3 regions of the Methylobacterium sp. UNC300MFChir4.1 genome follow, and region 3 is predicted to be linked to each of the others. Evidence: predicted binding sites of a transcription regulator. Region 3 holds the regulator's gene; each other region holds the start of a gene.

Region 1 (10,333 bases), on a different contig from region 3:
GGATCCGTCGGGCTCCGAAACGGTGATCCGACGCGTTGGCGTTCCGGCGGGCGGGCGTTAAACCCGTGCCATGTTCGACGACGCGGCCGCTCGGCGCTACCTCGCGGGACTGGCCCCCGTGGCGGCGGGGTCGGTGCGCTGGCTCATCTACGATCACGACCGGCAATGGGTCTCGGTCGTGGACGGCGATCTCGTGTCCCTGCGGCAGGATTGCCTGCACGTCCTCGACGTCTCCGCGGAGGCGGACGCCACCGCGTCCCTCGTCGACGCGATCCGCGAGTTCCTCGCCGAAGGGACGGAGTGCACCCCGCAGATCGTCGCCCTCTCGTGCGCCGTGCTGATGCAGAGCGTCGGGGATCTCGACGCGGTCTTCGATCGGATCCGGTCCGGTGTCATGGCAACCCTCGTCTACGCCGAGGACGTCGTGGTCAGGCCCGTCGCCGGGTAGCGCGGATCGGCCCTCGCCCGGACGCGCCGCCCGACCGGGCCGGCTGCCTTCGCGGCTGCCTTCGCGGCGATCCCCGCGGCGATCCTCCGCGGCGCCCCCGCACGGCGAGGGCTCGACACGTCGCGACGCGCGGATATGTTCCGCGCATGCGCTTCGCCCTGCCCGCCCTCGCCGTCCTCGCCGTCACCGCCGCCCTGTCCCGGCCGGCCGCGGCCGAGACCATCCTCCAGGAGCGGTTCGGCTGCCACACCCAGGAGGTCACGGACCGCCTGTTCAAGCTGGTCATGGCGGGCGACGAGTCCGGGTTCGGCCAGCTGCTGCAGGGCAGCCTCGCCAGCGGCGAGTGCCGGTCGTTCAAGCCCGGCGAGGAGGTCCGGCTCGAGTCCCGGACGATGAGCTACGGCTGCCTCGCCCTGAAGGACACGCAGGATCGCTGCTACTGGACGCCGCTGAGCGCCATCGAGAAGACGAACTGACGGCGAACTGACGTCGCCCCCGGGGCCGCGGCGAACCGGCGCCCCAGGGGCGCCGGCTCGCCCGCGCGGCCGGTGCGCGGTCAGGCGGCCTTCTTCCCCCGGCCCTTCGACGGCTCCGCGTCCGGCTCCGCCCCGCCGGGCTCGCCCGCGGCGTTGATCGACTCGGCGATCTTCGAGAGCAGCGCGTCGGTCCGCTTCTCCTCCTGCAGGGTCTCGTCCAGGAGCTCGGCGGCGTCCGCGTAGCCGAGCTGGGCCGCCCAGGTCTTCAGGGTGCCGTAGCGGGCGATCTCGTAGTGCTCCACCGCCTGGGCGCAGGCGGCCAGCACCGCGTCGGCGGCCGGGCTGTCGGCGAAGTCGTCGAGATCCTCCTCCATCTCCGAGACGATGCCCTGCATCGCCTCGCAGGTCTTGGCCCGGGCCGGCTTGCCGATGATCTCGAAGACCTGCGTCAGGCGCTCCACCTGCTGGGCGCTCTCCTCGGCGTGGGTCTCGAAGGCCTGGCGCAGCTCGTCGTGCTCCGCCGCCTTGGCGGATTTCTTGAGGGCTTTCACCGACTGCTTCTCGGCGTAGTAGACGTCCTTCAGGGTCTCGTAGAAGGCGTCCTGCAGCGTCTTCTGCTTGGCCATTCGGTCTGTCTCCGCTGGTGTCCACGCGCCGTGTTCGGCGGCGTCCTCCGGGGAACTCCGGTCCGGCCGGCCGTATCCGGGCGATATCTTCGCCCTGTGGAGGAACCTTTCGGGGCTCAGCCGCCCGCCCCGTCCGGGCGCGGCTTCCGGCTGCCCCGCGGCGCGCCGCCCGGCTTCGGGCGCAGGCGGTCGAGGACCGTTTCCAGGGCGCGCTCCACCGCGTCGCGGTCCGGCACGGTCTCCGGCACCGCGTCCGGCGGAGGCGGGGGCGATCGGCCCGGGTCGCGGCGCTTCGGCATGTCGTCCGCCCGTATCGCCGCCGGGCCGACCGGTCTTCCGGCCCGCGCGGCGACTTCCGGCCGGTCGATCGGCCAGGATCCTGGGATCAAAGCCTGCCGGGATCCGGGGATCCGGGGATCCCGGGATCCTGTGATCAAGGTTCGCGGATGGTTGCCGGCGCGTCGGGATCCGGACCTTTCGGCGGCCGTGCCGGATCACCGGAGATCTCGGTCGCGCCCTGTCCGGACCCGCGGCGGCCGCCGAACGGCCAGTCGATCAGGCCGCCGGCCCAGAGCGCCGCCCAGACGAAGACCGGCTGAAACGCGAGCCGCGGCCCGTGGTACCACCAGGAATCCGGGATGCCCTCGACGTGGACGTGCTCGAACGCGTGCTTGAGGTTCGCCGGGTAGACGCAGACCGCGTAGAGGGCGAGGCCGAGCGCGGCCGCCCGGCGGAACCGCCCGGTGAGGAGGCCGACCGCGCCCGCGATCTCGCACAGGCCGGTCGCCAGGATGACGAGCCGCGGCTGCGGCACCCAGTCGGGCATGAGCGGCAGCATCGCGTCGGTCGCCACGAGGTGGACCACGCCGATGAACCCGTAGATCGCCGCGAGCGCGTAGCGCAGCCGGCGCCGCCAAGTCTCGATTGACGCCTCGGTCACGCGACCGCGTCCTCCGTGACGCCGCAGGCCTGCGCCAGGCGGGCGCGCAGGGCCGCCACGAGGCGGGTCACCGCCGGATGGCCGGCGCCCGGGCCGGCGCTCGGGAAGGCCGTGTCGCCGATGGCCGTCACGGGGGCCAGGAGCCGCAGGGAGTTGGTCAGGAACACGGCCTCCGCGCCGAGGAGATCGGGCAGGCCGAGCGACCGTTCCTCGGCCCGCAGCCCGCATCCGGCGGCGAGACCCAGCACCTCCGCCCGCACGATGCCGGCGAGCACGCCGTCCCCGAGCGGGGGCGTCACCAGATTGGCGCCGAACAGGGCGAAAAGATTGCCGGTGCCCGCGCAGGCGACGCGGCCCCGGGTGTTGCGGAACAGCGCCTCGTCGAACCCCGCGGCGGCGGCCTCGCGGGCGGCCAGCACCGCGTCGAGATAGCCCAGCGTCTTCAGGCGGGCGGCGGGGGAGGTGTCGTTGCGGGCGATGGCCGTCGGCCACAGGCGCAGGGGCGCGAAGGACGCGGCCCTGGCGCTCGCGGCCGCGGTGGCGAACAGGGTCGGGTTCGGCGCGTCCGGTGGCCTCAGGCCGCGCGGGCCGGAGCCGCGCGTCAGCGTGGTCCGGATCGCGAGCCGCTCCCCCTGACCCGCGAGGTCCCGCATGGCCGCACGGATCCGCTCGGGTTTGGCGGGGATCCCCAGCGTCTCCGCGGAGGCCACGAGCCGGGCGATATGGGCGTCCTCGAAGGCGACGCGGCCGCCGAGCGCCAGTGCGGTGTCGAACAGGCCGTCGCCGAGCGTCAGGCCGCGGTCGGTGTGGTCGAGCGGAGCCGTGGTTCCGGGCAGAAGCGCCCCGTCACGCCACAGCATCGCGGCGCCCCTCCGGCCTCTCCCGCCACGCGCGGGCGAGATCCAGGAAATTGGCGAACAGGGCGTGGCCGCCCTCGGTCAGGACCGATTCCGGGTGGAACTGGATGCCGTAGGTCGGGTGGGTGCGGTGCGACAGCGCCATCACCTCCCCCTCCTGCGAGACCGCGTCGACCGAGAGGTGCCTGTCCATCGCGGGCCCGGGCGTCACCACCAGCGAGTGGTAGCGCCCCACCGGCATCGGCGCCGGCAGCCCGGAGAACAGCCGCGCGCCCGTATGGGCGATCGGCGTCATCTGCCCGTGCAGGGGCCGCTGCGCCCGCGCGACCGTGCCGCCGAAGGCCGCGCCGATCGCCTGGTGGCCGAGGCAGACGCCGAGGATCGGCACCTCCCCCGACAGGTCCCGGATCGCCGGCAGGGAGATCCCGGCCTCCGCGGGGGTGCAGGGCCCGGGCGAGACCACCAGCGCCTCGGGGGCGAGCGCCCGGATGCCGGCCACGTCCAGCGCGTCGTTGCGCACGACCCGGACCGTCTCGCCGAGCTCCTCCAGGTAGCGGACGACGTTGAAGACGAACGAGTCGTAATTGTCGAGGACGAGGATCATGCGAAGGCCTCGAACACGCGGGCGGCCTTGGCCAGGGTCTCGTCGTATTCCGGGCCCGGCTCCGACAGCAGCGTCACCCCGCCGCCCGCCTGCAGCACCGCCTGCCGCGCGTCCATGAACACGGTGCGGATCGCGATCGACGTGTCGAGCGCCCCGTCGAAGCCGATCCGGCCGATGGCGCCGCAGTAGAGTTCCCGCGCGTCGCCCTCGATCTCCGTGATGATGTCCATGGCGCGGATCTTCGGCGCGCCCGTGATCGAGCCGCCCGGGAAGGTCCCTTCCAGGAGGTCGAGGGCGTCGAGCCCGTCGCGGAGGTCGCCGGTCACCACCGACACCAGATGGTGGACGTTGGCGTAGGTCTCCAGGCCGCACAGGGTCGGCACGGCGACGGTGCCCGGCCGGCAGACCCGCGACAGGTCGTTGCGCAGTAGGTCGACGATCATGACGTTCTCGGCCCGCTCCTTGACGCTGGCCTGGAGCGCCTCGGCCGCCGCCCGGTCGGCCGCCGGGTCGTCGAGGCGGCGGGCGGTGCCCTTGATCGGGCGCGTCTCCACGTGCCGTCCGTCGAGGCGGATGAACCGCTCCGGCGAGGACGAGGCGACGGTCAGGCCCTCCTGTTCCAGGTAGGCCCCGAAGGTCGCCGGGTTGGTCTCGCGCAGCCGCCGGTAGAGGGCGAACGGGTCGAAGCCGGCCGGCAGGTCGGCGACGAAGCGCTGGGCGATGTTGGCCTGGTAGATGTCGCCGGCCCGGATGTAGGTGCGGACCTTTTCGACTGCTTCTTCATAGCTTTGGCGGTCGAAGTTCGAGCGCCACGCGAGCGGCTGGGCCGTCCGGGCAGGGGCCGGGACCGGCGGCTCCGCGCCGCCGAGCAGGTCGGCGAAGCGGGCGAGCCGCGCCTCCGCGCGGGCCCGCCGCGCGTCCGGCGCGGTCTCGGGGAAACCCGTGGCGACGAGCCGGCCCGTGCCGGCGGCGTGGTCGACGACCAGCGCGGTGTCGTAGAGGTTCAGCGCGATGTCGTCGGTGAGCCCCGCCCGCCGGGCGGGCGGCGCCACCCGCTCCAGCGCCGCGCCGAGGTCGTAGGCGAGGTACCCGATCGCCCCGCCGGGGAACGGCTCCGGGCCTGCCTCGAGCCGGTAGGGTTCGAGGCAGGCCCGGAGCGCGGCCATCGGGCCGCCCGCCACCGGCCTCCCGTCGAGGGTCGCGCGCCCGTCGCGGTAGCGGAACCGCGCGAACGGGTCGGCGGCCACGATCGAGTGCCGCCCCAGCGGGTCGTGCCGCATGGCGCTGTCGAGGAAGGCGAGCCCGGGCAGGGCGCGCAGCCGGGCCGCCGCCGCGACGGGATCGATGAAGGGGATCTCTCGGGTCCACATGACCGGGTTCGGGGCCGTTATCCTCGGGCTGTGCGTCATCCGCTGCCGTCGCACAGGCGATGCCGCGGGGGAAGCGGCAGTTCCACGCAGGCCCCGCCGCCGCGCGCGGGCGGGCCGTGTCCGGGGCGCAGGGCCGCGCCGCCCAATCCTGATGTGGGGTCTGAGGAGCCGGCCGCAAAGCTCTGCCGTAGCGATAGGATCCGCGCCCGGGCTCAGGCTCGCGCGCAGGGCCGGGCACCCCTGCGGCGGCCGGCCTCGCGCGGAGGCGCGGGAGCCTGTATAGGAGCGCGACCCCGAATTCCTGGTCCCGCGCGCCGGGCGGCCGATCGCCCCGCCGGACTGTCCGACCCGAATGCCATGACCGCCACGCCCGCTCCCCGCGGCCCCGCTCCCGGCGCCGCCCCGAAAATCTCGTTCGTCTCGCTGGGCTGCCCGAAGGCGCTGGTCGATTCCGAGCGGATCCTCACCCATCTGCGCGCCGAGGGCTACGAGCTGGCCCGGCGGCACGACGGCGCCGACGTGGTGATCGTCAACACCTGCGGCTTCCTCGATTCCGCCAAGGCGGAGTCGCTCTCGGCCATCGGCGAGGCCATGGCGGAGAACGGCCGCGTCATCGTCACCGGCTGCATGGGCGCGCAGCCGGAGGAGATCCGCGAGAAGTACCCCGACCTCCTGGCGGTGACCGGGCCCCAGGCCTACGAGTCGGTGGTGGCGGCCGTCCACGAGGCGGTGCCGCCGGCCCACGACCCGTTCCTCGACCTCGTGCCGCCGCAGGGGATCAAGCTCACCCCGCGCCACTACGCCTACCTGAAGATCTCGGAGGGGTGCAGCAACCGCTGCAGCTTCTGCATCATCCCGAGCTTGCGCGGGAACCTCGTCAGCCGCCCCGCCGCCGACGTGCTGCGCGAGGCCGAGAAACTGGTGAAGGCCGGCGTGAAGGAGCTGCTGGTCGTCAGCCAGGACACCAGCGCCTACGGCGTCGACATCCGCTACAGCGAGAGCCCGTGGCGCGACCGCCAGGTCCGCGCCAAGTTCTACGACCTCACCAAGGAACTCGGCGAGCTCGGCGCCTGGGTGCGGCTGCACTACGTCTACCCCTACCCGCACGTGGACGAGGTCATCCCGCTGATGGCCGAGGGCAAGGTGCTGCCCTATCTCGACATGCCGCTCCAGCACGCGAGCCCCTCCGTGCTCAAGCGCATGCGCCGCCCCGGCAACCAGGAGCGCCAGCTCGACCGGATCCGCAGCTGGCGGCAGACCTGCCCGGACCTCGCGATCCGCTCGACCTTCATCGTCGGCTTCCCCGGCGAGACCGAGGCCGAGTTCGAGGAGCTGCTCGCTTGGCTGCAGGAGGCCAAGCTCGATCGGGTCGGCTGCTTCGAGTACGAGCCGGTGGCCGGCGCCACCGCCAACGCGCTGGGCGACCTCGTGCCGCCGGCGGTGAAGGCCGAGCGCAAGCGCCGGTTCATGGAGACCCAGAACGGCATCGCGCTCCGGCTGCAGCGGGCCAAGGTCGGCAAGCGGCTGCCCGTCATCGTCGATTCGGTCGAGGGCGGGGTGGCGCGGGGCCGGTCCAAGGCCGACGCGCCGGAGATCGACGGCAATGTCCACGCCGCGTTCCGGCGCCCGGTGCGGGTCGGCGACATCGTCACGGTGAAGATCGACCGGGCCGAGGCCTACGACCTCTACGGCAGCGTCGCCTGACGGCAGACCCCGTCTTTGCGAGCGCAGCGAAGCAATCCAGGGATGCGCTGCGCTCGGGGACGTCGCGCTGCGCTCGCGATGACGGGCGCGGACCGGACTCCTGTTGACGCCGCGTCCGACGCGGCTTGACCCCGCCCGCCCCGCGCGGTCTTTCGGAACAGATCAGGAACTTGGTCGGGACCCGAGGCGGCGATGGATCCGGAGGTCGCGCTCCGAAAGATCATCCACATCGACATGGACGCGTTCTACGCCTCCGTGGAGCAGCGCGACGACCCGTCGCTGCGCGGCCGGCCGCTGGCGGTCGGCGGCTCCCGGGAGCGCGGGGTGGTGGCCGCTGCGAGCTACGAGGCCCGAAAATTCGGTGTCCGCTCCGCCATGCCGTCGGCCACCGCGCGGCGGCTGTGCCCGGACCTGCTGTTCGTGAAGCCGCGCTTCGAGGTCTACCGGGCGGTCTCCGAGGAGATCCGGGCGGTCTTCGCCCGGCACACGGCCATCATCGAGCCGGTGGCCCTCGACGAGGCCTATCTCGACGTCACCGAGAACCTCCTGGGCCTCCCGACGGCGACGGCCGTGGCGAAGGCGATCCGGGCCGAGATCCTGGAGCGCACCGGGCTCATCGCCTCGGCCGGGGTCTCGTACAACAAGTTCCTCGCCAAGGTGGCGTCCGACCACCGCAAGCCCGACGCCCTGTTCGTCATCACCCCCGCCATGGGGCCGGACTTCGTGGCGGCGCTGCCGATCGGCCGGTTCCACGGCGTCGGCCCGGTCACCGAGGCGAAGATGAAGCGGCTCGGGATCGAGACCGGGGCGGATCTGCGCGCCTGGACGCCGGAGCGCCTGCGCGAGACCTTCGGCTCCGCGGGCGCCTACTACCACGCGGTCGCCCGGGGCATCGACGCGCGGCCGGTGCGCGCCCACCGGGTGCGCAAGTCGATCGGCGCCGAGACCACCTTCTCGGACGACACGGCCGCTTTCGAGGTCCTGGCCGCCCGGCTGGCGCCGCTGTTCGACAAGGTCTGGGCGGGCGCCGACGCCAAGGGCATGCGCGCCCGGACCGTGACCCTGAAGCTCAAGTTCTCGGATTTCGCGCAGGTCACCCGGGCGAAGTCCCTCGCCGTGCCGGTGGCCGACCGGGCCGCCCTGGAGCGGATCGGCCTCGACCTGCTCGCCGGCCTGTTCCCCCTGCGCCGCAGCGCGCGGCTGATCGGGGTGTCGCTGTCGGGCTTCGCGCAGGACGCGCCGGAGGCGCCGCTCCAGCTCGGGCTGGCGCTCTGACACGGCCTCCGGGGCAGGCCCACGCTCCGTCATCACGGGCGCAGCGAAGTGACCCCGGGCAGCAGGACATCGGTCAGCGTGGCTCTGGCCCTGGATCGCCTCGCTCCACTCGCAACGACGACGGTGGGGAAGCATCAACCGGAAAGCGATGGAGCCGCCGCCGTCATGCACGACACGGCGCCTGTGCGGTTCCGCACGTCGGGAAGGCCGGGTCGATCGCAGAGCGGAGCGATCCGGTCCGGATCAGGGTTTCTCGAGCCCGCGCGAACACAAGGACCCTGTCGATGCCGAAGCCCGCCCGCCTGGCCCTGGCCGCCGCGCTTCTATCGGCCCTCGCGGCGGGCGCCGCCCGCGCGGACGGCACATCCGCTTTCGGGGCCGCCAACGCGGCCCAGCTCCGGGGCTACACCGCGAGCCCGGCCCAGGTCTACGTTCCGGCAGGCGGCCCGAGCGCCAAGCCCGCGGCCCCCGCACCGCAGCGGCCGAAGGCGCCGGCGCGCAGTCGCTGAGATCGACCCGGGCCGCACCGGCCCGGGCATCCGGTCACGCGTTCTCGGTCACGCGTTCTTGCGCGGCCGGTGGTCGGGGTCGACGCCGCCGTCGAGCTTCGTCTCGTTGTCGACGTCGCCCTCGAAGGTCGAATCCGCCTGCAGATCCGCCGGGTCGGCGCCGCTCATCCCCTTCGAGGTGCCGATCCCGGGATTGCCCTTGAGGTCGGCGTCCGTGGGCGTGTCGGTCTTCGGGTGCTTGGATGACATGCAGGCTCCTGTCGGATGCTGATGTCGGGCCAACGCGTCGGCGCGGGGCCGGTCTCCCGCGCGGCGTGCGGCGGTTCGCCTCCCGGTCCCCGCACGCCCTCAGCCGATCTCCGCCGCGGCGATCCGGCGGACGCCCGCCGCCTCCATCCGCGCCCAGGCCCGCGCGAGCGACCCGTCCACGTCGATCCCGCGCACCGCGTCCGCCACCACGAGGACGTCGAACCCCGCGTCGCGCGCGTCGAGCGCGCTCCAGGCGACGCAGAAATCGGTGGCGAGGCCGCACACGGCGACGCGGGTGATGCCGCGCTCCCGGAGCGCCCCGGCGAGGCCGGTGCGCGTGGCCCGGTCGGCTTCCAGGAAGGCCGAGTAGCTGTCGACCCGCGGATCCAGCCCCTTGCGCACCACCAGGCTCGCCCGGTTGGTGGCGAGGTCCGGCGCGAAGGCGGCCCCGGGGCTGCCCTGGACGCAGTGGCGCGGCCACAGCACCTGCGGCCCGTAGGGCAGCGTCACGGTCTCGAACGGGGCCCGCCCCGGATGGGTCTCGGCGAAGGAGACGTGATCGGCCGGATGCCAGTCCTGCATCAGCACCACGTGCCGGAAGCGGTGCTGGAGGTCGTTGATCGGGCCGATCACCGCGTCGCCCCCCGGGACGGGGAGCGCCCCGCCCGGCAGGAAGTCGACCTGCACGTCGACGACGAGGAGCAGGTCGGCGTTGCCGGGCGTCACGGTCGGTCCCTACGGCAGCATCACGATCGAGCCGGTGGTCTCCCGGCCGGCGAGGTCGCGGTGCACCTGCTGCGCCTCGGCCAGCGGGTAGGTGGCGTTGACCGCGATCTTCACCGCGCCGTCGCGGACCACCTTGAACAGGCGGGCGGCCGCCTCCTCCAGGGTGGCGCGGTTCGACGAGAAGGTCGCGAGCGTCGGGCGCGTCACGTAGAGCGAGCCGCGCGGGGCCAGCAGGCCGAGGTCGAGCCCGGTGATCGCCCCGGAGGCAGAGCCGAAGCTCGCCAGCAGGCCGAGCGGCGCGAGGCTGTCCAGGGAGCCCATCAGGGTCGCCTGCCCGACGCCGTCGTAGACCACCGGCACGCCCTTGCCGCCGGTGATCTCGCGCACGCGCTTGGCCACGTCCTCCTCGCGGTAGAGGATGACGTGGTCGCAGCCGTTCTGCTTGGCGAGCTCCGCCTTCTCGGGGCTGCCGGCGGTGCCGATCACGGTGGCGCCGAGGTGCTTGGCCCACTGGCACGCGATCAGGCCGACGCCGCCGGCGGCGGCCTG
Region 2 (10,333 bases), on a different contig from region 3:
CACCGCCAGGATGCGGGCGCGGAGCGAGGCGAGGATCGGCATCGGAAGTTCTGGAACCGTCCGGCAGGAGATGCGCCACCTTCCGGCCAAGTCATAAAGATCCGGTTATGTGGTCGCGCCCATATTCGGCACCGGTTTGCCCAATCAGGCGGCGTTTTGAGTCGTATCTGCCAATTCCGCGTGCAGATCACCCCAGGTCTTCAGCGCGCGGATGACCGGATCGAGGGACCGCCCCCGCTCGGTCAGGCTGTATTCCACCTTCGGAGGAACCTCGGCGTAGACCGTCCGGGTGATCAGGCCGTCGGCTTCCATTTCGCGCAGCTGGTTGGTGAGCATGCGCTGGGTCACGCTGGCGAGGCGCCGCCGGATCTCGTTGAAGCGCAGGGTCCCCTCCAGCAGGTGGTAGAGGATCACGCCCTTCCACTTGCCGTCGATGAGCCGGAGCGTCGCCTCGACGGCGCAGCCGGGGCTGCAGGCGCCCGTGTGGCGGCGGGTGCGGGGCATGGGCTGTCTCCGACGGTATCATTTCCGGCACTAGTGGCGTTTTATGTGCGTACTTGCGGCCCGTGAAGGCGGGCGGCATCTCCTGCGGCGACACTCCGAGGAGATCACCATGCGCGCCGTCGGCTACCGCAAGTCCCTGCCGATCACCGATCCCGAGGCCCTGGTCGACTTCGACCTGCCCCAGCCCGAGCCCGGCCCGCGCGACCTGCTGGTGAAGGTCGAGGCGGTCTCGGTGAACCCGGTCGACACCAAGGTCCGGCGGCGGGCCGAGCCGGAGGAAGGCGGCACCAAGGTGCTCGGCTGGGACGCGGCCGGCACCGTCGTCGCCGCCGGCGCGGAGGTCCAGGGTTTCGCCGCGGGCGACGCGGTGTTCTACGCGGGCGACCTCACCCGGCCGGGGACGAACGCCGAATACCATTGCGTCGATGCCCGCATCGTCGGGCACAAGCCGAAGAGCCTCGACTGGGCGCAGGCCGCCGCCCTGCCGCTCACCGCGATCACCGCCTGGGAGACCCTGTTCGACCGGCTCGACGGGGACAAGCCGGTGCCGGGCGCGGCCCCGGCGATCCTGATCGTCGGCGGCGCGGGGGGCGTCGGCTCGGTGGCGATCCAGCTCGCCCGGGAACTCACCGACCTCACCGTGATCGCCACCGCGTCGCGGCCTGAGACGGCGGCCTGGTGCCGGGACCTCGGCGCCCACCACGTGGTCGACCATTCCAGATCCCTGGCGGCGGAGGTGGCGGCCCTGGGGATCGGCGCGCCGGGCCTCGTCTTCTCCACGACCAGCACCGACGCCCACCTCGCCGCGATCGTGGAGCTGATCGCCCCGCAGGGCCGCCTCGCCCTGATCGACGATCCGGAGCGCCTCGACGTCGGGCTCCTCAAGCGCAAGAGCCTGTCGCTGCACTGGGAGTTCATGTTCACCCGCTCGATGTTCGCCACCGCCGACATCGCCGCCCAGGGGGCGCTCCTCGACGAGATATCCCGCCTCGTTGATTCCGGGCGCCTGCGCACCACCCTGGGGGAGCATTACGGGCGGATCGACGCCGCGAACCTGCGGCGCGCCCACGCGCTGGTCGAGAGCGGGCGCGCCAGGGGGAAGATCGTGCTCGAAGGGTTTTCCGATTGAGGAGGACGTGATGGCGGACGCGGCGGGGACCGGCCTCTTCGACGTGACGGCGCTGGCGGCGGGTCTGCCCGACAGCGCCGAGACCCTCCTGGTCGACACCTACCTGACCGACCGGGAGGCGGCGAGCGCCCGGGTGTTCCGAGTCTACCGGCCGACCCCGCCGCACTATCACGCCACCTGCGACGAGTACCTCTACTGCCTCTCGGGCCGGGGCCGGGTCTGGCTGGGCGATCCGGCCGCCGAGACGGCGTTCGGCCCGGGCCAACTCCTGTTCTTCGAGAAGGGCACGGTCCACGCGATGCCGGCGCTCGAGCCCGGGGACCCGGTGGTGTTCCTGTCGATCGACACGCCCCGGCGGGCGCCGACCGACATCGTCTTCGTGAACCCGGAGGACGGGACGCCCGCCACCTTCATGGCGCGCAACGCCGAGGCGTGAGGGGTCACACCCGCAGGGACCGGCCGGCCGCCGCCACGCCGAGGAGCAGCGCCGCCACGATCAGCAGGGAGGCGGGCAGGCCGAGCGCCTGCGCGGCGAAGCCGATCAGCGCGGGCCCCGCCAGCACCCCGGCATAGCCCAGCGTCGTCACCGCCGGCACCGCCACGCGCGCGGGCATCGCGGTCTGGCGCCCCGCCGCCGTGAACAGGACCGGGACGATGTTGGCGCAGCCCGCCCCGACCAGGGCGTAGCCGGCGAGCGCCGCCTCCCAGGCCGGGATGACGACCGAGAGCGCGAGGCCGGCCGCCGCCAGCAGGCCGCCGAGGATCACCACGGGCCGCCGGCCGAGGCGGGCCACGATCGCATCCCCGCCGAGCCGGCCGGCCGTCATGGTGACCGAGAAGGAAGCGTAGCCGAGCGCCGCCCAGGCCGGATCGAGCCCGCGCTGCTGGATCAGGAACACCGCGCTCCAGTCGAGGGCCGAGCCCTCGGTCAGGAACACCACGAAGCAGAGCAGGCCCAGCACCAGCACCGGGCCGCGGGGCAGCGCGAAGGCCGGCCCGCCGCTTCCCCCTGTCCCGCCGGCCGGAAGGATGCCCGGCCAGGCGGCCGCGAACAGGGCCACGATGCCGGCGACCAGGATCAGCACGCTCCAGCCGGCGCCCAGGCCGGTGCCCATCAGGACGCTGGCCAGCAGCGCCCCCAGGATGCAGCCGAGGCTGTAGAGACCGTGGAAGCCCGACATCATCGGGCGCCCGGCGGCGCGCTCCACCGCGACGGCCTGCAGGTTCATGACGCAGTCCACCGCCCCCATCCCGGCCCCGAACAGCAGCAGCGCCCCGGTGAGCGGCACGAGCCCGGAGCCCACGGCCAGCACCGGCAGGGCGAGGCCGATCGCGAGCGTGCCGGCGAGCAGGACCGGCCGGAAGCCGAGCCGCGCGGCCGCGGCCCCGGCGCTCGGCATCGCCAGGATCGAGCCGACGCCGAAGGTGAGGAGCAGCAGGCCGAGCCCCGCCGCGTCGAGGCCGGCGCGGTCCTTCACCAGCGGCACCAGGGGCGCCCAGGTGGCGTTGGCGAGGCCGACGATCAGGAACAGCAGCCGGGTGGACAGCCTCTGCCGGGCCGCGGTCCGGTCGTCGGCCCCGGGGATGGCGACCGGAGCGGTCAGGTCGAGCGCTGGCATCGATACGGGTCGGGATGTGGATCTGAGGGCGGGATTCGGCGACGTGGATCTCAGCCCCCGCGGTGCAACACCGAAGGTGGGCCAAGGTTTGGCGAAACCCGAGGTTTGGCGGATCCCGAGGTTTGGCGAATCAAGGTACGGCGAACCTGGGGCCGCCGGACTCTGATCGCGGCCGTTGGCTGCACCGCGTCGTCCCGCGCAGCGGAGGGAGCCCGGCGCGCGCCTCGTCCGTGTGGCGCCATCGGGGCCGCCGCGCTGCGCCCGCGGAGACGGCGGCGCGTTCACCGAGCGGTTGCCGACGTACGCGTTTCGTTCTAGCAAGGGCGGCGCATGACGGGCCTGCGTCCCGCCGGCCGCATCTTGCCGTGAGCCCCCTCGGGCTCGACATGAGGCCGGTGCGGCGGCTGGCCCGCGCGCGAAATCCGACTCTGACCGCGTCGACGCCTCGAAAGACCGCCGCCCTCATGGCCAAAGCCCAAGCTGGAAGTCGTGTCGCAAGCCGCGCCGGCGCCGCCAAAGCCGCTCCCAAGACGCCCCTCAAGGCAGCCTCGACGAAGGCAGGCTCAACGAAGGCAGCCCTGCCCAAACCGGCCCGCGCGAAGGGCGAAGCGCCCGCGGCCCGGACCGAAGCCGCCCTCGACGCCAAGCTGGAGGCCCTGTTCGACGCCGCGCCGGCCCCCGTCGAGGACCGGCGGGTCATCGCGATCCGCGGTGCCCGGGAGCACAATCTCAAGAACGTCGACCTGACCATCCCGCGGGACAAGCTCGTCGTGTTCACCGGGCTCTCGGGCTCGGGCAAGTCGTCGCTCGCCTTCGACACGATCTACGCCGAGGGGCAGCGCCGCTACGTCGAGTCGCTCTCGGCCTATGCCCGCCAGTTCCTGGAGATGATGTCCAAGCCCGACGTCGACCAGATCGACGGGCTGTCGCCGGCGATCTCGATCGAGCAGAAGACCACCTCGAAGAACCCCCGCTCGACCGTGGGGACGGTGACCGAGATCTACGACTACATGCGCCTGCTCTGGGCGCGGGTCGGCATCCCCTACTCGCCGGCCACCGGCCTGCCGATCGAGAGCCAGACCGTCCAGCAGATGGTCGACCGGGTGCTGGAACTGCCGGAGAAGACCCGGCTCTACCTGCTCGCGCCCGTGGTCCGCGGGCGGAAAGGCGAGTACCGCAAGGAAATCGCCGAATACCAGAAAAAAGGCTTCCAGCGGCTGCGCGTGAACGGCGAATACTACGCCATCGACGATGTGCCCAAGCTCGACAAGAAGTTCAAGCACGACATCGACGTGGTGGTGGACCGGATCGTGGTCCGGGCCGATATCGGCTCGCGGCTGGCCGATTCCTTCGAGACCGCGCTGGAACTCGCCGACGGCGTCGCCGAGATCGTGTTCGCCGACGCCCCCGAGGGCGAGGCGCCGCGGACCGTCACCTTCTCGTCGCGCTTCGCCTGCCCGGTCTCGGGCTTCACCATCGCGGAGATCGAGCCGCGGCTGTTCTCGTTCAACAACCCGTTCGGCGCCTGCCCGACCTGCAGCGGCATCGGCCACGAGATGCGGATCGATCCCGAGCTGGTGATCTCCGACCCTGGCTTAAGCCTGAAGCGCGGCGCGGTCGGCCCCTGGGCGAAGTCGACCTCGCCCTATTACGGTCAGACGCTCGAGGCGCTCGCCGAGCATTTCGGCTTCAAGACGGGCGTCCCCTGGCAGAGCCTGTCGGAGACGGCCCGCGCCATCGTGCTCTACGGCTCGGGCAAGCAGGCGGTGCGCTTCGCCTACGACGACGGCTTGCGCAAGTACACGGTCAACAAGCCGTTCGAGGGCGTCATCCCGAACCTGGAGCGCCGCTACAAGGAGAGCGACTCGGACGCCGTGCGCGAGGAGATCGGGCGCTTCATGAGCGAGACGCCCTGCGCCGCCTGCGGCGGCAAGCGGCTGAAGCCCGAGGCTCTGGCCGTGAAGGTCGCCATGGCAGACATCGCCGACGTGACCGCCCTCTCGGTCTCCGAGGCGCACCGGTGGTTCTCGGACCTGCCCGGGAAGCTGACCGCGAAGCAGAACGAGATCGCGGTCCGGATCCTGAAAGAGATCCGCGACCGGCTGAGCTTCCTGGTGGATGTCGGCCTGGAATACCTGACGCTCGCCCGCGGCTCCGGCTCGCTCTCGGGCGGCGAGAGCCAGCGCATCCGCCTCGCCTCGCAGATCGGCTCCGGCCTGACCGGCGTGCTCTACGTGCTGGACGAGCCCTCGATCGGCCTGCACCAGCGCGACAACGAGCGGCTGCTCGGCACGCTCAAGCGCCTGCGCGACCTCGGCAACTCGGTGATCGTGGTCGAGCACGACGAGGACGCGATCCTGCAGGCCGATTACGTGGTCGATGTCGGCCCGGGCGCTGGCATCCACGGCGGCGAGATCATCGCGCAGGGCACCCCCGCGGAGGTGCTGGCGAACCCCGCCTCGCTCACCGCCAAGTATCTCACGGGCGCGATGGCGGTGCGCACCCCGACCGCCCGCCGCAAGGGCCGGAAGGGCAAGCTCGGCCTGTTCGGCGCGCGGGGCAACAATCTCAAGGACGTGGACGTCGAGATCCCGCTCGGCACCTTCACGTGCATCACCGGCGTCTCGGGGGGCGGCAAGTCCACCCTGGTGATCGACACCCTCTACAAGGCCGTCGCCAAGAAGTTGAACGGTGCCCTGGAGCACCCGGCCCCCTACGGGCGGCTGGAGGGGCTGGAGCACCTCGACAAGGTCATCGACATCGACCAGTCGCCGATCGGCCGCACGCCGCGCTCGAACCCCGCCACCTATATCGGCGCCTTCACGCCGATCCGCGACTGGTTCGCGGGCCTCCCCGAGGCCAAGGCGCGGGGCTACCAGCCCGGGCGCTTCTCGTTCAACGTCAAGGGCGGGCGCTGCGAGGCCTGCTCGGGCGACGGCGTCATCAAGATCGAGATGCACTTCCTGCCGGACGTCTACGTCACCTGCGACGTCTGCAAGGGCAAGCGCTACGACCGCGAGACTCTGGAGGTGAAGTACCGGGGCAAGTCCATCGCCGACGTGCTCGACTCCACCGTCGAGGAGGCGGCCGAGCTGTTCAAGGCGGTGCCGGCGATCCGCGACAAGCTCGAGACCCTGAAGCGGGTCGGCCTGCACTACGTCCATGTCGGCCAGCAGGCCACCACCCTGTCGGGGGGCGAGGCGCAGCGCGTGAAGCTCTCCAAGGAGCTGTCGAAGCGCGCCACCGGCCGCACCCTCTACATCCTCGACGAGCCGACCACCGGCCTGCACTTCCACGACGTCGCCAAGCTCATGGAGGTGCTCCACGAGCTGGTCGACCAGGGCAACACCGTGGTGGTGATCGAGCACAACCTCGAAGTGATCAAGACCGCCGACTGGGTGATCGACATGGGTCCCGAGGGCGGCGACGGCGGCGGCCGGGTGGTGGCGCAGGGCACGCCGGAAGAGATCGCCCGCGCCAAGGCCAGCCATACCGGCCGGTTCCTGCGCGAGGTGCTGGAGCGGCGGCCAGCCTCACCCGCGAGCCGCGGTCGCGCCGCGGAGTAGCGCGGCGGCGGAGGGGGCGGGCATCGCACGCACCGGCGACCGTGCCGGACGCGCCACCGCCCCCGCCCCCGCCCCCGCCCGTGCAGTGCGGGCGCGGGTCCGACGCGACGGATCACCCGCTCCCGGGCCGGCGCGGCAGTTTCTGCCGGGTCTCGGCCGGACCCCGCGCCCGCGGACGGTGATTCGAGCGGCCGGATCCGGCTCCGGACCCGCCGCCGACCGGCTCGGAGCCGGATCCCGGCCCGCGCGTCCGGACCGGCGGCCTGCCCGATCACCCTCCCTCCTTTGCCGGATTCTCCCGCGGCCCGGGCCGGCAACAGCTTGACCGTTCAACGATATTTTGCCGAAACCGCGATCCGAGCAGGGTCTGTGGACAGTGTTGCATCGCCGCAAAAATGCGGCTTTTGCGCAACGGTTCGGCCGGTTGTGGCGTTTCGGCGAGCATTCCACTGTCTTTCCGCAGGTCTCTGTAGAATAGTCGCAGACGTTGAGACGGGCAGGCTCCGTGGGGGCGCTCGGCAGGTCCGAAGCCGGCAGCCGCGATAGGCGAGCAGACCGGCAGGGAAGTGCCGAATGCGGGACGGACGCCGTATGACCTTGGGAAGGAATGAGAAAATGATGAAGAACTGGCTCGCGGCCGGCACGGTCGCGCTCACGGTCGGCATGACCTCGACGATCGCGCAGGCGCAGACCACGACGGTTCCGGGCGAGCAGGTCGGCCTCGCCGTCGGCGCGCCGCTGCCGGAGGGTCTCTACGCGATCAACACGTTCACCTATCGCCGCACCGATGGCCGGAACGATCCCGACACGGCCGTCAACATCCCGGTCCTGGTCTGGTCGACCCCGTTCGTGCCGTTCGGCGGCCGCGTCGAGCTGCTCGTGGCGCCCCCGACCGTGTTCGCCTTCACCCGCAACCCGGCGGGCGTGCGCAACAAGGACATCTCGATCAACGTCGGCACCTTCGTCGGCGGCATCTGGGCCTTCGACCTCGGCAACAACTTCGGCGTCAGCTTGCTCGGCGGCGCCTACCTGAACGACCTGAACGGCGACCGCGGCTCGATCATCACCGCGAACGGCACGACGGCCACCCCGGTCCTGCCGCAGCTCTCCTCCAACACCTACCGCTTCGGCATCGCCGGCAGCTACACGGGTGACGGCTGGAACATCACCGCCAACCTGACCGCCAACATCTACGACTCGCCCGGCCGCTTCCCCGGCCAGGTCGGCGCCGCCATCGGCCCGATCCGCCTGTCGGACGCCCTTAACTTCGACCTCACGGCGACCAAGAAGTTCGGCAACTTCGAGATCGGCCCGATCGCCTACGGCACCTACAACTTCGACATCAGCCAGGCCAGCGCCGCGGCCGGGAACCGTGGCCGGTTCGCCCTCGGCGGTCTCATCGGCTACGACTTCAAGATCTTCACCGTCCAGGCCTACGTTGCCCGCGACGTCGTGACCGGCGCGCAGTACACCAACGCGTTCGGCCGCACCCGCGACAACTACTCCACCGACGGCTGGATCCGGTTCATCGTGCCGCTCTACTCGCCGACCCCGGCCGCCGCGCCGGTCCCGGCGCCGCTGGTCCGTAAGTACTGAGATCCTTCCGAGACACCGGGCTCCCCGCCGCCGCGCGGCGGGGGCTCCCGGATCTCCGACAGGCCGTCCTCCGGGACGGCGCGCCGCCCGGCTCCGCCGGGCGGTTTTTCTTTGAGCCGGTGCCGCCGCGGGCCGCACCCGGCCGCTCCGGGCGGGCCCGTGCCACGGGTCGCAGCCGGCCGCGGGTGACGCGGGCGGCGCGGACATCCTATGGTGTGCCGATGGCGCGGCTCCGGGGCCGACCGGAGCGCAGGCGGACGAGCCGAAGGATTGTCATGGCGACGCAGGGCGAGTGGAAGATCCCCGCGCAGGCCCAGCCCAGGCCCGCGGATTACGGCTACGACCTCGACCGGGCGCTCTCCGCGGTCCTGGCCCTGTCGGCGCGGATCCCGGACAGCGCGTTCACGGCCGAGACGCTCGGCACCGAGCGCGCCGGCAACGGCGTGGTGATCCGCGAGGACGGCCTGGTGCTCACCATCGGCTACCTCGTCACCGAGGCCGAGAGCGTCTGGCTCACCACCCGGGACGGCCGCTCGGTGCCCGGCCACGTCCTCGGCTTCGACGCCGCCACGGGCTTCGGCCTGGTCCAGGCGCTCGGCGATCTCGGCGTGCCGGCCCTCCCGCTCGGCCACTCGGCCGGGCTGAAGACCGGCGACCGGGCCGTGCTGGCCGGGGCGGGCGGGCGCCAGCGCTGCGTCGCCGTCGAGGTCGTGGCCCGGCAGGAATTCGCCGGCTACTGGGAGTACGTCCTCGACGAGGCCCTGTTCACCGCCCCCGCGCACCCGCACTGGGGCGGGACCGCGCTGATCGGCCCCCAGGGCGACCTGCTGGGCATCGGCTCGCTGCAGCTGCAGCAGGGCGGCGGCGGCGCGGCGCGGCCGATCAACATGGTCGTGCCCATCGATCTGCTGACGCCGATCCTCGAGGACCTCGCCACGCGCGGGCGGGCCGACCGGCCGCCCCGCCCCTGGCTCGGCCTCTACGCCACCGAGAGCGAGGAGGGCATCGTCGTGATGGGCCTCGCCGATAACGGCCCGGCCGAGACCGGCGGCCTCCAGGCCGGCGACGTGATCGAGGCGGTGGCCGGCGAGCCGGTGGCCGACCTCGCCGCCCTGTTCCGGAGCGTCTGGGCCCTGGGCGAGGCCGGGGTGCGGGTCCCCCTCACGATCCGCCGGGAGGGGCGCGGCGTGAAGCTCGCCCTCGTCTCCGGGGATCGGGAGCGGTTCCTGCGCACGCCCTCGCTGCACTGAAGTCGCGACCCGGAGCGTGCAACCTTCGCGCTCCGAGCGGCGTTGCCGCGGCGCCGTCGCGGGCCTGTACCGGACACAACCTACGGCTCAGCGACGGTTCAGGTGGCGGGACCGAATCTCGAACGACCGGCTCCCGATCCGCCGGAAACGTTGAGGAGATCCAGTCATGACGATTCTGAGCGCACCGCGCGCGAAGGCACTCGTGATGGCCGCCGCGATCGCCGGCGGCCTCGGGCTCGCGGGGTCTGCCGAGGCGGCCGGGGGCTGCGGCCCCGGCTTCCATCCCAATCCGTGGGGCATCTGCCGGCCGAACTGGGGCCCCCGGCCCTACGGATACTGGCGGCGCCCGGTCTATTACGGTGGGTACGGCGGTTACTACCGGCCGCGGCCCTTCTACCGGCCCTACGGCTTCTACGGGCCGCGCCCGTTCTACTGAGCCCCCGTCCGAGCCCGTCAGACGGCATGCAGGGCGTCCCGCCGACCGGCGGGGCGCCCTTCGCGCGTGCGGGAGGCCCCTCGGCGCCCTGCATGCGCACAAAGAATGACCATCCGGAAACCTTGCCGGTTTCTTAAGCCGGTTATGCGATTTTCGCAGGTCTGGTGCTTGACCTTACGACTCCTGCTGCGCTGCGGCGCGATTATATGTGCGTTGCACCAACAAGAGGCAGC
Region 3 (10,333 bases):
CGCGTCGCCGGTGGCGGCCTGGACCACGCCGCCGAGGAGCTCGGCATACTCGGCCGTGTGGATCGTGACCTTGGTGGTCATCATCGTGGCCGGGCGCACGAGCTGGTTGAGGTCGCGCACCACGAACATCCGCGTGTGGCCCTGGACCTGCCCCATCATCGACGCGAAGGCCTGACCGACCGGGCCGCGCACCGAGCCGATCAGCACCTCCGGCATGGCGTCGGTGTACTGGCCCTCGGCCGCCAGCACCGTGGCCTCGCCCGTGCGGAACCAGATCTCTTGCATGTTCGAACTCCACCTGATCGGAGCCCGCGGGAGACATCATCGGCGGCCTCGCGTCAATCGCCCCGAGGCCGGCCCCCATCCCGGCCGCCCCTGCCCTCGCCCGCGCCGCGGCGCGGGCGCAGCCCCGTGCCGCCCCGTGTCGCCGCGATGCGGCCGCCGGCATCCGCGACGGCGCGCATCTCCACCCCCGCGCGGCCTGTGGCCTTGAGGAACGCGGACAGGCGAGGCAGGGAAGATCGGAGCGCGGCTCCGGGAGCGGTCCCGGGCCTGGCCGTTCCGGTGGGCGCGCGGCGCCGTGCCGGGCATGCGGGAGGAACACGATGGCGGAGAGCACGGACCGGGGCTCCGGCTGGAGCCTTCAGGCGAGCGCCGTGCCCGACGGGGTGCGCCTGGAACTCGCCCTCGCCGACCTCGGCGGTGCGCCGGTCACCGCCGCGATCGTGCTCGACCGGACGGAGGCCCGGGCCTTCGCCCGCGCCCTGCTGGCCGCCGCCGGCGACGCCGCGGAGCGGACCTTCCCGAAGCCGGGCGCCTGAGGACGCGCCGCCGGCCGGTCAGCGCACGCCGAGGCCCGGATTGCGGCCCGGCAGGCGGGGGACCACGGTGCCGCGCTTCTCGATCGGCGCGTCGCAGGCGTAGGCGAACTCGGTCTTCAGCGGATCGAACACGGTCTCGCCGGTGATCCGGCAATCCTCGCGCACGGTCTCGTCGAGATAGGCCCGGGCGGCGGTGCGGAAGCGCTTCACCCGGGTGGCGCCCGGCTCCGGATCGATCCGGACCTCGCTCAGGTTGCAGCCGGTATACTCGCGCAGGGCGTTGGACACGATCAGCATCCGGCGCAGCTGCCGGTTGTCGTAGACCTCGTAGGGCTCCTTGCAGCCGATCGTGACGACCTGGGGAGTGAGCGCCACGTAGTTCCGCGAGATGTAGGAGAATCCGGTGGTGCAGCCGGCGAGGCCGAGGGCGGCGAGGCCGAGGGGCAGCAGAGCTGCGGAACGTCGCATCCTCGTCATTCCAAGAGGGTCCCAGCCCGCACCCCGGATCCGCCGCCTTCCCGGCGGGGCGCCGCGATGCATTGAAACGGCTCCGCTTGCGCCGTCAATGCGTTTCTCGACCTTCTCCCGCGGGCGCGCCCGCGGCGCGCCGGGCCGAGCGGTGCCGCTCTTGCGGAACACTTGCGGAACGTTTAACCTGTTCGTGATTTGTTTCGGAGACCGTCACGTGGCGGTCCGCCAAGCCGCGAGTCCCCCGTCGATGCTCACGCGCAAGCAGCTGGACCTCCTGCGATTCATCCAGAGCCGGATGCAGGAATGCGGTGTCCCGCCGTCGTTCGACGAGATGAAGGATGCCCTCGATCTCAAGTCGAAATCCGGCATCCACCGGCTAATCACGGCACTCGAGGAGCGCGGCTTCCTCCGGCGCCTACCGAATCGGGCGCGCGCCATCGAGGTGATCCGGATCCCCGAGAGCCTGACCCAGGCCGCTCCGGCGACTCAGGCCCCCGCCGAGCCGCGCCGCTTCACGCCGAGCGTGGTCGAGGGCGGTAAGTCCAAGCAGCCGCCGGCCCCGGCGAGCACGCGGATGATCGACGAGTCCGGCCGCGCCATCTCGATCCCGGTCATGGGCCGGATCGCGGCCGGTACGCCCGTCTCGGCGATCCAGAACCAGAGCCACGCCATCACCCTGTCGCCGGACTTCGTGGCCGGCGGCGAGCACTACGCCCTCGAGGTGCGCGGCGACTCGATGGTCGAGGCGGGCATCCTGGACGGCGACCTCGTGGTCATCCGCAAGCAGGAGACGGCCAATACCGGCGACATCATCGTGGCGCTGATCGACGACGAGGAGGCGACGCTCAAGCGCCTGCGCCGCCGCGGCTCGTCGATCGCCCTCGAGGCCGCCAACCCGGCCTACGAGACCCGCGTGCTCGGGCCCGACCGGGTCCGGATCCAGGGCCGCCTCGTGAGCCTCGTCCGCCGTTACTGAAGCGGCTCGGCCGGCGCGTCGCCGGGGGCGAGGTCTCCGCCCGGCGCGGCGTCGGCCTCCGGCGTCGCGGCGACCCCGTCCTCCGCGGGGCGGTCGCCCGGCTCCGCGGTGACCGGCGACGGAGGTCCCGGCCCGCGCCCCGCGGCCTGCCGCCAGGGCACGGCGCGGCCGTCGTCCCGGGCGTAGCGCGCGGCGAAGCCGTCGCCGTCGGCCCGGAGAGCCACGGCCCCGCGGGCGGCGAGGACGCGCCGGTCGATCACCAGCGGCCCCGTGCAGGTGGGCGGCGCCGCGAGACCCGTGATCAGCACCGCGGCGCGGGCGCAATCCTCCGGGAAGGCCCGCCGGTCCCGGACCAGGGCGACCGCCCGCCCGTCCGGCAGCCGGGCGGTGCAGCCGAGCCGGTCGCAGCGCCCGCTGCCCGACCGGACGATCAGCGCCGCGGGCCGCCGCCCGTCGCCGTCCGCCTTCAGCCACTGCTCGAGGACGAAGCCCGAAGGGCTGCCGAGGGCCGCGAGCCGCCCGTCCGTGCCCCGCACCGCGGCCCCCGCGCCCTGCCGGTCGACGTAGAGGTCGTAGCGGTCGGGCCGGGCCGCGAGGACGAGCCCGAGCAGGACCGGCGGCACGGCGAGCCAGCGCAGGCGCGAGGCCGGCAGCGTCCCCAGCAGCAGGCCGGCGGTCAGCAGGGCCAGCGCCCCGGCGCCGAAGGCCGGCAGCACCAGGACCGCCCGCTCGAACCCGGCGATCCAGTCCGAGATCGCCAGCATCCCGGCCACCGCCTGCCCCATCAGCCACCAGACCGGCCGGTCGAGGGCGAAGGGATAGGCAAGGCAGCCGATCACCGCGGCGGGCATCACCACCAGGGAGACGAGCGGCAGGGTCAGGGCGTTGCCGACGAGGCCGAAGGGCTGGACCGTCTGGAAGTGGTAGGTGGCGAAGGGGGCCGTCGCGACCTGCGCCACCAGGGTCGTGGCCAGGGTCCCGGTGATCGCCGACAGGCCGGTCCCAACGAGCCGCCCGATCCACCCGGCCCCCGGGCGCACGAGCAGCCGCCCGTCGATCAGCCGCGCGCAGGCGATCAGCCCGGCCACGGCGCCGAAGGACATCTGGAAGCTCGGGCCGAGCAGGCCCTCCGGCTCCCGGGCGAGCGCGATCAGCGCCGCGAGGGCGAGGTTGCGCATCGACAGGGCCGGCCGGTCCACCAGGATCGCGCCGAGCATGATCAGGGTCATGATCAGCGAGCGCTCGGCCGCGATGTCCCAGCCCGAGAAGGCGCAGTAGGCGGTGACGCCGACCATGGCGAAGCCGGCCGCGATCTTCTTGATCGGCCAGAGGAGCGCGCAGAGCGGCACCGCGGCGAGGAGCGCCCGCACCAGCCAGAACACCACGCCGGCGGCCAGCACCATGTGGAGGCCCGAGATCGACACCACGTGGTAGATGCCGGCGGCGCGGAGCGCGTCGTTGGTGGCCGGCCCGATGAGGCCGCGCTTGCCCGTCACCAGGGCCGCCGCCACCGCACCCGCCTGGCCGCCGGCGGCCTCCGCGATCCGGCGCGTCAGCCCATTGCGCGCCGCGTCGAGCGCAGCGGCGAGCCGCAGGCCCAGCGGCGGCGACCCGGACGGTTCCCGGACGGTGACGGTGCCGATCAGCGAGCCCACCGCGCCGATCCCCTGGAAATAGGCGTCCCGGGCGAAGTCGTAGCCGCCGGGCCGGGCCGCCTCCGGGGGCGGCAGCAGCCGGGCCGTGGCGGCGACGCCGTCCCCGGGACGCGGGATCGGCGTCTTCCGGAACGAGACCCGGACCCGGGCGGGCCGCGCCTCCGGCGCGAGGCCGGCGAAGCTCTCCACCCGGATCACCAGCCGGGCGCCCACCTCGCGCTCGTCCAGGGCCTCGACCGTTCCGACGAGCGGGCCGATCGTGGTGCGGGTGAGGATCGGTGCGGCGACCTGCGAGACCCGCCAGGTCGCCGCCGCGAAGCCGAGGAACGCGGCCGCCACCGCGAGCGCCGCCGCCAGGGCCGCCGGCCGCGCGCCGAGGACGGGGACCGGCGCCAGCGCGAGGGCGGCCGCGATCAGGGGGGCGGCGAGGCTCGGCGCGCCGTCGGCCGCCGCGAAGTAGACCAGGATCCCGCCGCCGAAGGCCACCGCCAGCCAGGGGAACAGCCGGCGCTGCTCGGCCTCGCGGGCGAGGCCGGCGACGACCCAGTCGCGGAGCGCCGGGAGGGCGGCCAGGAGGGCGGCCAAGAGGGCGGCGGGAAGGGCTCGGGCGCGCGGGCCGATCAGCGCGACCGCGCCGTCCGCCCGCCTCGCGCCGATCCGCCGCATCGCCGCCGCCCCGCTCCGCGCGACCTGTCGTCGGGGCCGGGCGATTCTGCGGGCGATTCTTAACGCATCCGCCGGCCCGTGCTACAGCGGGTTCTTCGTGCTACGGGCGCCCTGTCGAGCCCCTCGCCGCTCCGCCGCCCCTTCGCCGTCCGTCGCGCCCCGTCCGCGACCAGCCCCGGAACATACCGGACCGATGTCCTCAGCCGTCGTCACGCGCTTCGCCCCCTCGCCCACGGGTTACCTGCATATCGGCGGGGCCCGCACGGCCTTGTTCAACTGGCTCTACGCCCGCCACACCGGCGGCAAGATGCTGCTGCGCATCGAGGACACCGACCGCGAGCGCTCCACCAAGGGGGCGATCGACGCGATCCTCGACGGCCTCTCCTGGCTCGGCCTCGACTGGGACGGCGACGTGGTCTTCCAGTTCGCCCGCGCCGAGCGCCACCGCGCGGTCGCCGAGGAGCTGCTGGCCGCGGGCCGCGCCTATCACTGCTACGCCACCGCCGAGGAGCTCACGCAGATGCGCGAGACCGCCCGCGCGGAAGGGCGCGCCCCGCGCTACGACGGCCGCTGGCGCGACCGCGACCCGTCCGAGGCCCCCGCCGGGGTCAAGCCGGTGATCCGCCTGCGCGCCCCGACCGAGGGCGAGACCGTGGTCGAGGACGCCGTCCAGGGCCGCGTGACCTGGGCCAACAAGGACCTCGACGACCTCGTCCTGCTGCGCTCGGACGGGACGCCGACCTACATGCTCGCCGTCGTGGTCGACGACCACGACATGGGCGTCACGCAGATCATCCGCGGCGACGACCACCTCACCAACGCGGCGCGCCAGAGCCAGATCTTCTCGGCCCTCGGCTGGGACATCCCGAGGATGGCGCATATCCCGCTGATCCACGGGGCGGACGGGGCCAAGCTCTCGAAGCGCCACGGCGCGCTCGGCGTCGAGGCCTACCGCGATCTCGGCTACCTGCCGGCGGCCCTGCGCAACTACCTCGTGCGGCTCGGCTGGAGCCACGGCGACCAGGAGGTCTTCTCCACCGACGAGATGGTCGCGGCCTTCGACCTCGGCGCGGTCGGACGCTCCGCGGCGCGGTTCGACTTCGCCAAGCTCGCCAACCTCAACGGCCTCTACATCCGCACCAGCGCCGATTCCGACCTCGTCGCGGCGATCGAGACCATCCTGCCCAACGTCGGGCCGGAGCGCGGCCTGTCGGCGCCGCTGCGGCCCGATCTCAAGGACAAGCTCGTCCAGGCCATGCCGGGCCTGAAGGAGCGGGCCAAGACGCTGATCGAGCTCCTCGACAGCGCCTACTACCTCTACGCCCAGCGGCCCCTGGCGCTCGACGACAAGGCCCGCGCCCTGCTCTCCGACGAGGGGCGCGGACGCCTCGCCGGGGTGCGGCCGGTGCTCGAGGCGCTGCCCGACTGGAGCGCGACCTCCACCGAGGGCGCGGTGCGGCAGTACGCGGAATCGGCCGGCTGCAAGCTCGGGCAGGTGGCCCAACCCCTGCGCGCGGCGCTCACCGGCCGCACCACCTCCCCGCCCCTGTTCGACGTGATGGCGGTGCTCGGCCGGGAGGAAAGCCTGGCGCGCCTCGGGGATCAGGCGCCGCAGGGCTGAGGCCGGGCTGAGGGCAGGGACGAGGCGGGGACGAGGCGGCGCTGGGACCGCCGCGCGCGGACCGGGAGCGGACAGGGAACTGCCGGCCCCGACCCGGATTGCGTTGGGTGGAAATCGGTTGGCGGAATTCGCTTGGCGACGGGGGCGGGTTGTCACCGACCCCGTTGCTGCTGCACTGCCGTTTGGGTAACCCATGGCTGTGAGCACCCGCAGCATAATGCGTGTGCTCAGGCCCCCGGGACCGACTCGGGCAGCCCGAGGCCGGCATCCGCCACGTCGCCAGAGAAGGGTCCACGATCCATGAGCGCACCCAGCACCATCACCGTGGACGGCAAGTCGATCGAACTGCCGGTGAAAACCGGCACGATCGGGCCGGACGTGATCGATATCGGCAAGCTCTACGCCCAGACCGGCGCCTTCACCTTCGACCCGGGCTTCACCTCGACGGCCTCGTGCGAGTCGAAGATCACCTACATCGACGGTGACGAGGGCGTGCTGCTCTACCGCGGCTACCCGATCGAGCAGCTCGCCGAGAAGGGCGACTTCCTCGAGACCTGCTACCTGATGCTGTTCGGCGCCCTGCCGACCGCCGCCCAGCGGGCCGATTTCGAGTACCGGGTCACGCGCCACACCATGGTGCACGACCAGATGAACCGGTTCTTCACCGGCTTCCGCCGCGACGCGCACCCGATGGCCGTCATGGTCGCCTCGGTGGGCGCCCTCTCGGCCTTCTACCACGATTCCACCGACATCACGGACGAGAGCCAGCGGCTGATCGCGTCGATCCGCATGATCGCCAAGATGCCGACGCTCGCCGCGATGGCCTACAAGTACTCGATCGGCCAGCCCTTCGTGTACCCGAAGAACGACCTCGACTACACGTCGAACTTCCTGCGCATGTGCTACGCGGTGCCGTGCGAGGAGTACGAGGTGAACCCGGTCTTCGCCCGGGCACTCGACAAGATCTTCATCCTGCACGCCGACCACGAGCAGAACGCCTCGACCTCGACGGTGCGGCTCGCCGGCTCCTCGGGCGCCAACCCCTTCGCCTGCATCGCGGCCGGCATCGCCTGCCTATGGGGCCCGGCCCATGGCGGCGCCAACGAGGCGGCCCTCAAGATGCTGATGGAGATCGGCACCCCCGAGAATGTCAGCAAGTACGTCGCCAAGGCCAAGGACAAGAACGACCCGTTCCGCCTGATGGGCTTCGGCCACCGCGTCTACAAGAACTACGACCCGCGCGCGCGGATCATGCAGAACACCACGCACCAGGTGCTCAAGGAGCTCGGCAAGACCGACGACCCGCTGCTCCACGTCGCCATGGAGCTGGAGCAGATCGCGCTCAAGGACGAGTACTTCATCGAGAAGAAGCTCTACCCGAACATCGACTTCTACTCGGGCATCACCCTCAAGGCGATGGGCTTCCCCACCGACATGTTCACGGTGCTGTTCGCGGTGGCCCGCACCGTCGGCTGGATCGCCCAGTGGGCCGAGATGATCGAGGACCCGTCGCAGAAGATCGGCCGTCCGCGCCAGCTCTACGTCGGTCCGGCCCAGCGCGACTACGTGGCCGTGGACCAGCGCGGCTGAGGCGGGACCACCTGCCCCGGGAAGCGTCGAGCGGGGCGGCCGAGAGGCCGCCCTTCGCGTTCGCGGAGGTGATCGAACGCCGCCTGCCCGTCCGGCCGCCCTACGACTGGCCGGCGATCCGCGCGTTCCTCGCCAAGCGGGCGATCCCGGGCGTCGAGACGACGGATCCCGCGGCTTCCTACGCGCGCACGATCAGCGTCGCGGGGCGGCACGGGCTCCTGACGGTGGCACCGGGCGCGGATTGCCTGCACGTCGCGCTGCGCGGCGTCGAGGCCGGGCACGAAGAGGCCGTCGCGGGACGCCTGCGCCGCCTGTTCGACTGCGACGCCGACCCGGCCGCCGTCGCGGCCTGCCTCGGCGGGGATCCGGTCCTGGCCCCGCTCGTCGCGGCGCGGCCGGGTCTGCGCCTGCCGGGGGCCTGGGACCCGTTCGAGACCGGCTGCCGGGCGATCCTCGGCCAGCAGGTCTCGGTGGCGGCCGCGATCGGGCTCGCGGGCAGGCTGGTGGCGGCGTTCGGGACACCGCTGGCGGAGCCGGCAGGCGGTCTGACCCACGTGTTTCCCGCGCCGACCGATCTGGTCGAGGCGGATGTCGCGCTGGCGCTCAACATGCCGCGGGCCCGCGGCGCGGCGATCCGGGCGCTGGCCGCGGCGGCGCTGGCCGATCCGGACCTGTTCGCCCCGGCGGAGTCGCTCGAGGCCGCGCTGCTGCGCTTCACGGCGATCCGCGGGATCGGTCCCTGGACGGCGCAGTACATCGCCATGCGGGCGCTCAAGCTGCCGGATGCCCTGCCGGTGGGCGATGTCGGGCTGCTGCGGGCGCTGGAGGGGGCCACCGGGCGTCCGAGCCCGGCGGCGCTCCTGGCCCGGGCCGAGGCGTGGCGGCCGTATCGCGCCTACGCGGCGCAGCACCTCTGGGCGGCGGACGAAGCATCCGCGACGGGGCGATGAGGCGACCGAGAGGTTCATGTTCCCCATCGCCGATATCGGCTAAGCTTGCGGCCGGCCGGGGGGCTCAGGTTCGATGTCGGAAGCGGACAGCGAAGCGCGCGACACGCTTGTTGCGAACGAGCGGATCAAGTTCACGGCCACCTACGCCAACGGCCTCGCGGTCGCGATCTTCGCCGTCGGCGGTTTCGCGCCGTTCATCTCGACTGCCCTGTCGGATCGTCCGCACTTCGCGCCCGTGCTCATCGCCATGGTGGTTTGCTGGATCATGAGTGGCGCCATACATTGGGCTGTGAGGCGCGCATTGCGGAACCTTCGCCCATGACGACAGCTCAGCTTCTTCTCCTGCTCGCGGTTCCGATCGGCGGCGGCGTGCTAGCCTTCGGTGCGCTCTGGCTCGCCCAGCGGGCGCATTGAGGACTGGGCCTCCGCACCGCGGGAACCGTTCCAGACACTCCCAATCGCGCCCGCATCTCGAGGGGCGGCGGAGCCGCCTCGAAGGCGGGCTCCAGGGATTGCGCGGCTGATCGGAGGTCTCCCCCGAGGCGACTCCTCTCCGGCATCTCAGGATGAGGTGGTGGGTCGGGAATCCTTCACCCTCCGCGGCTCCTCACCGTCCGAACCGCTCGAATTTCGGGAAGCTGCGCGCCATCATCAGCCCGACCTCGGCGCGGTGGCCGAGCCACTTCTCCAGCACCGACGCGTTCGCGAGCCGGCCCTCGGCCGAGCCGTCCTGCCAGGGCAGGCCGTCGGCGAGCTTGAACACGTGCGCGTCGAGCAGCGTCCCGCTGCGGCAGCGCTGCAGCCGGACCCCCTTGCCGCGGGCGAGCTCCGCCACCTCGGAGACCGGGAAGACCAGCAGCAGCTTCTCGGTGTTCACCACCGCCACGTGATCGCCGTCGGCCGGCACCAGCACGGCGGCCGTGGCGTCGCCGTCGAGGCCGAGCACGCTCTTGCCCTTGCGGGTGTTGGCCACGAGCGCGTCGGCGGGCGCCACGAAGCCGCGTCCGTCCGAGCCGGCGATCAGCAGCTTGGTCTCCGGCCGGTACGGCAGCGCCGCCACGATCTCGGTGCCGTCGTCGAGGTCGGCCATCAGCCGGACCGGGTCGCCGAAGCCGCGGCCACCCGGCAGCTTCGAGGCCTCGAGCGTGAACACCTTGCCGTTGGTGGCGAGCAGCAGGATCTTCTGGGTCGTCTCGGTCGGGAAGGCGATCTTCAGGGTGTCGTCGCCCTTGAACGCGACGCCCGAGAGATCGGCGACGTGGCCCTTGAGCGCCCGGATCCAGCCCTTGGTCGAGACGATCACGGTGATCGGCTCGCGCTCGACCAGGGCCGCCGTGAAGTCGATGCCGCCGACATCCGGCGGGCTCGCCAGCGTCGTGCGGCGCTTGCCCAGCTTGGTCTCGGGCCCGAAGGTCTTCTTCACCGCGCGGATCTGCGCCTGGATCGCCTTCCACTGCGCCGGCTCGGAGGCGAGCAGGGCGTCGATCTCGGCCTTCTCGGCGGTCAGCGCCTCGAACTCGCGCTTCAGCTCCATCTCCTCCAGCTTGCGTAAGGAGCGCAGGCGGGTGTCGAGGATCGCGTTG

The links. The regulator LexA, encoded in region 3, represses DNA repair genes until DNA is damaged. The targets are predictions, from matches to a motif close to TGTTCNNNNTGTGTTCNG.
Region 1: dinB (DNA polymerase IV) is a predicted target of LexA. The motif match lies at 7,179-7,196, and genes of this name have one in related genera.
Region 2: uvrA (excinuclease ABC subunit UvrA) is a predicted target of LexA. The motif match lies at 3,552-3,569, and genes of this name have one in related genera.

What each region holds. Positions count from the first base shown of each region.
Region 1 covers NZ_FOCS01000009.1:137,653-147,985, reverse strand. Annotated here, with positions in the region: gene BMY19_RS14480 (hypothetical protein) at 71-448, shown strand; gene BMY19_RS14475 (hypothetical protein) at 595-924, shown strand; gene BMY19_RS14470 (YciE/YciF ferroxidase family protein) at 1,005-1,550, opposite strand; gene BMY19_RS14465 (hypothetical protein) at 1,667-1,849, opposite strand; gene BMY19_RS14460 (DoxX family protein) at 1,984-2,490, opposite strand; gene BMY19_RS14455 (aminotransferase class IV) at 2,487-3,350, opposite strand; gene BMY19_RS14450 (anthranilate synthase component II) at 3,337-3,951, opposite strand; gene pabB (aminodeoxychorismate synthase component I) at 3,948-5,321, opposite strand; gene rimO (30S ribosomal protein S12 methylthiotransferase RimO) at 5,679-7,025, shown strand; gene dinB (DNA polymerase IV) at 7,218-8,300, shown strand; gene BMY19_RS14430 (hypothetical protein) at 8,585-8,809, shown strand; gene BMY19_RS14425 (hypothetical protein) at 8,858-9,058, opposite strand; gene pncA (bifunctional nicotinamidase/pyrazinamidase) at 9,158-9,784, opposite strand; gene BMY19_RS14415 (quinone oxidoreductase family protein) at 9,794-10,333, opposite strand, start outside.
Region 2 covers NZ_FOCS01000026.1:5,077-15,409, reverse strand. Annotated here, with positions in the region: gene BMY19_RS25315 (methyl-accepting chemotaxis protein) at 1-42, opposite strand, end outside; gene BMY19_RS25310 (winged helix-turn-helix transcriptional regulator) at 145-504, opposite strand; gene BMY19_RS25305 (zinc-binding alcohol dehydrogenase family protein) at 614-1,633, shown strand; gene BMY19_RS25300 (cupin domain-containing protein) at 1,644-2,069, shown strand; gene BMY19_RS25295 (MFS transporter) at 2,074-3,252, opposite strand; gene uvrA (excinuclease ABC subunit UvrA) at 3,717-6,818, shown strand; gene BMY19_RS25285 (transporter) at 7,434-8,414, shown strand; gene BMY19_RS25280 (S1C family serine protease) at 8,690-9,664, shown strand; gene BMY19_RS25275 (GCG_CRPN prefix-to-repeats domain-containing protein) at 9,831-10,100, shown strand.
Region 3 covers NZ_FOCS01000011.1:38,235-48,567, forward strand. Annotated here, with positions in the region: gene fae (formaldehyde-activating enzyme) at 1-285, opposite strand, end outside; gene BMY19_RS16060 (hypothetical protein) at 606-821, shown strand; gene BMY19_RS16065 (hypothetical protein) at 840-1,289, opposite strand; gene lexA (transcriptional repressor LexA) at 1,540-2,268, shown strand; gene BMY19_RS16075 (ComEC/Rec2 family competence protein) at 2,262-4,589, opposite strand; gene gltX (glutamate--tRNA ligase) at 4,783-6,210, shown strand; gene gltA (citrate synthase) at 6,511-7,800, shown strand; gene BMY19_RS16090 (DNA-3-methyladenine glycosylase family protein) at 7,869-8,750, shown strand; gene BMY19_RS16095 (hypothetical protein) at 8,824-9,072, shown strand; gene parC (DNA topoisomerase IV subunit A) at 9,358-10,333, opposite strand, start outside.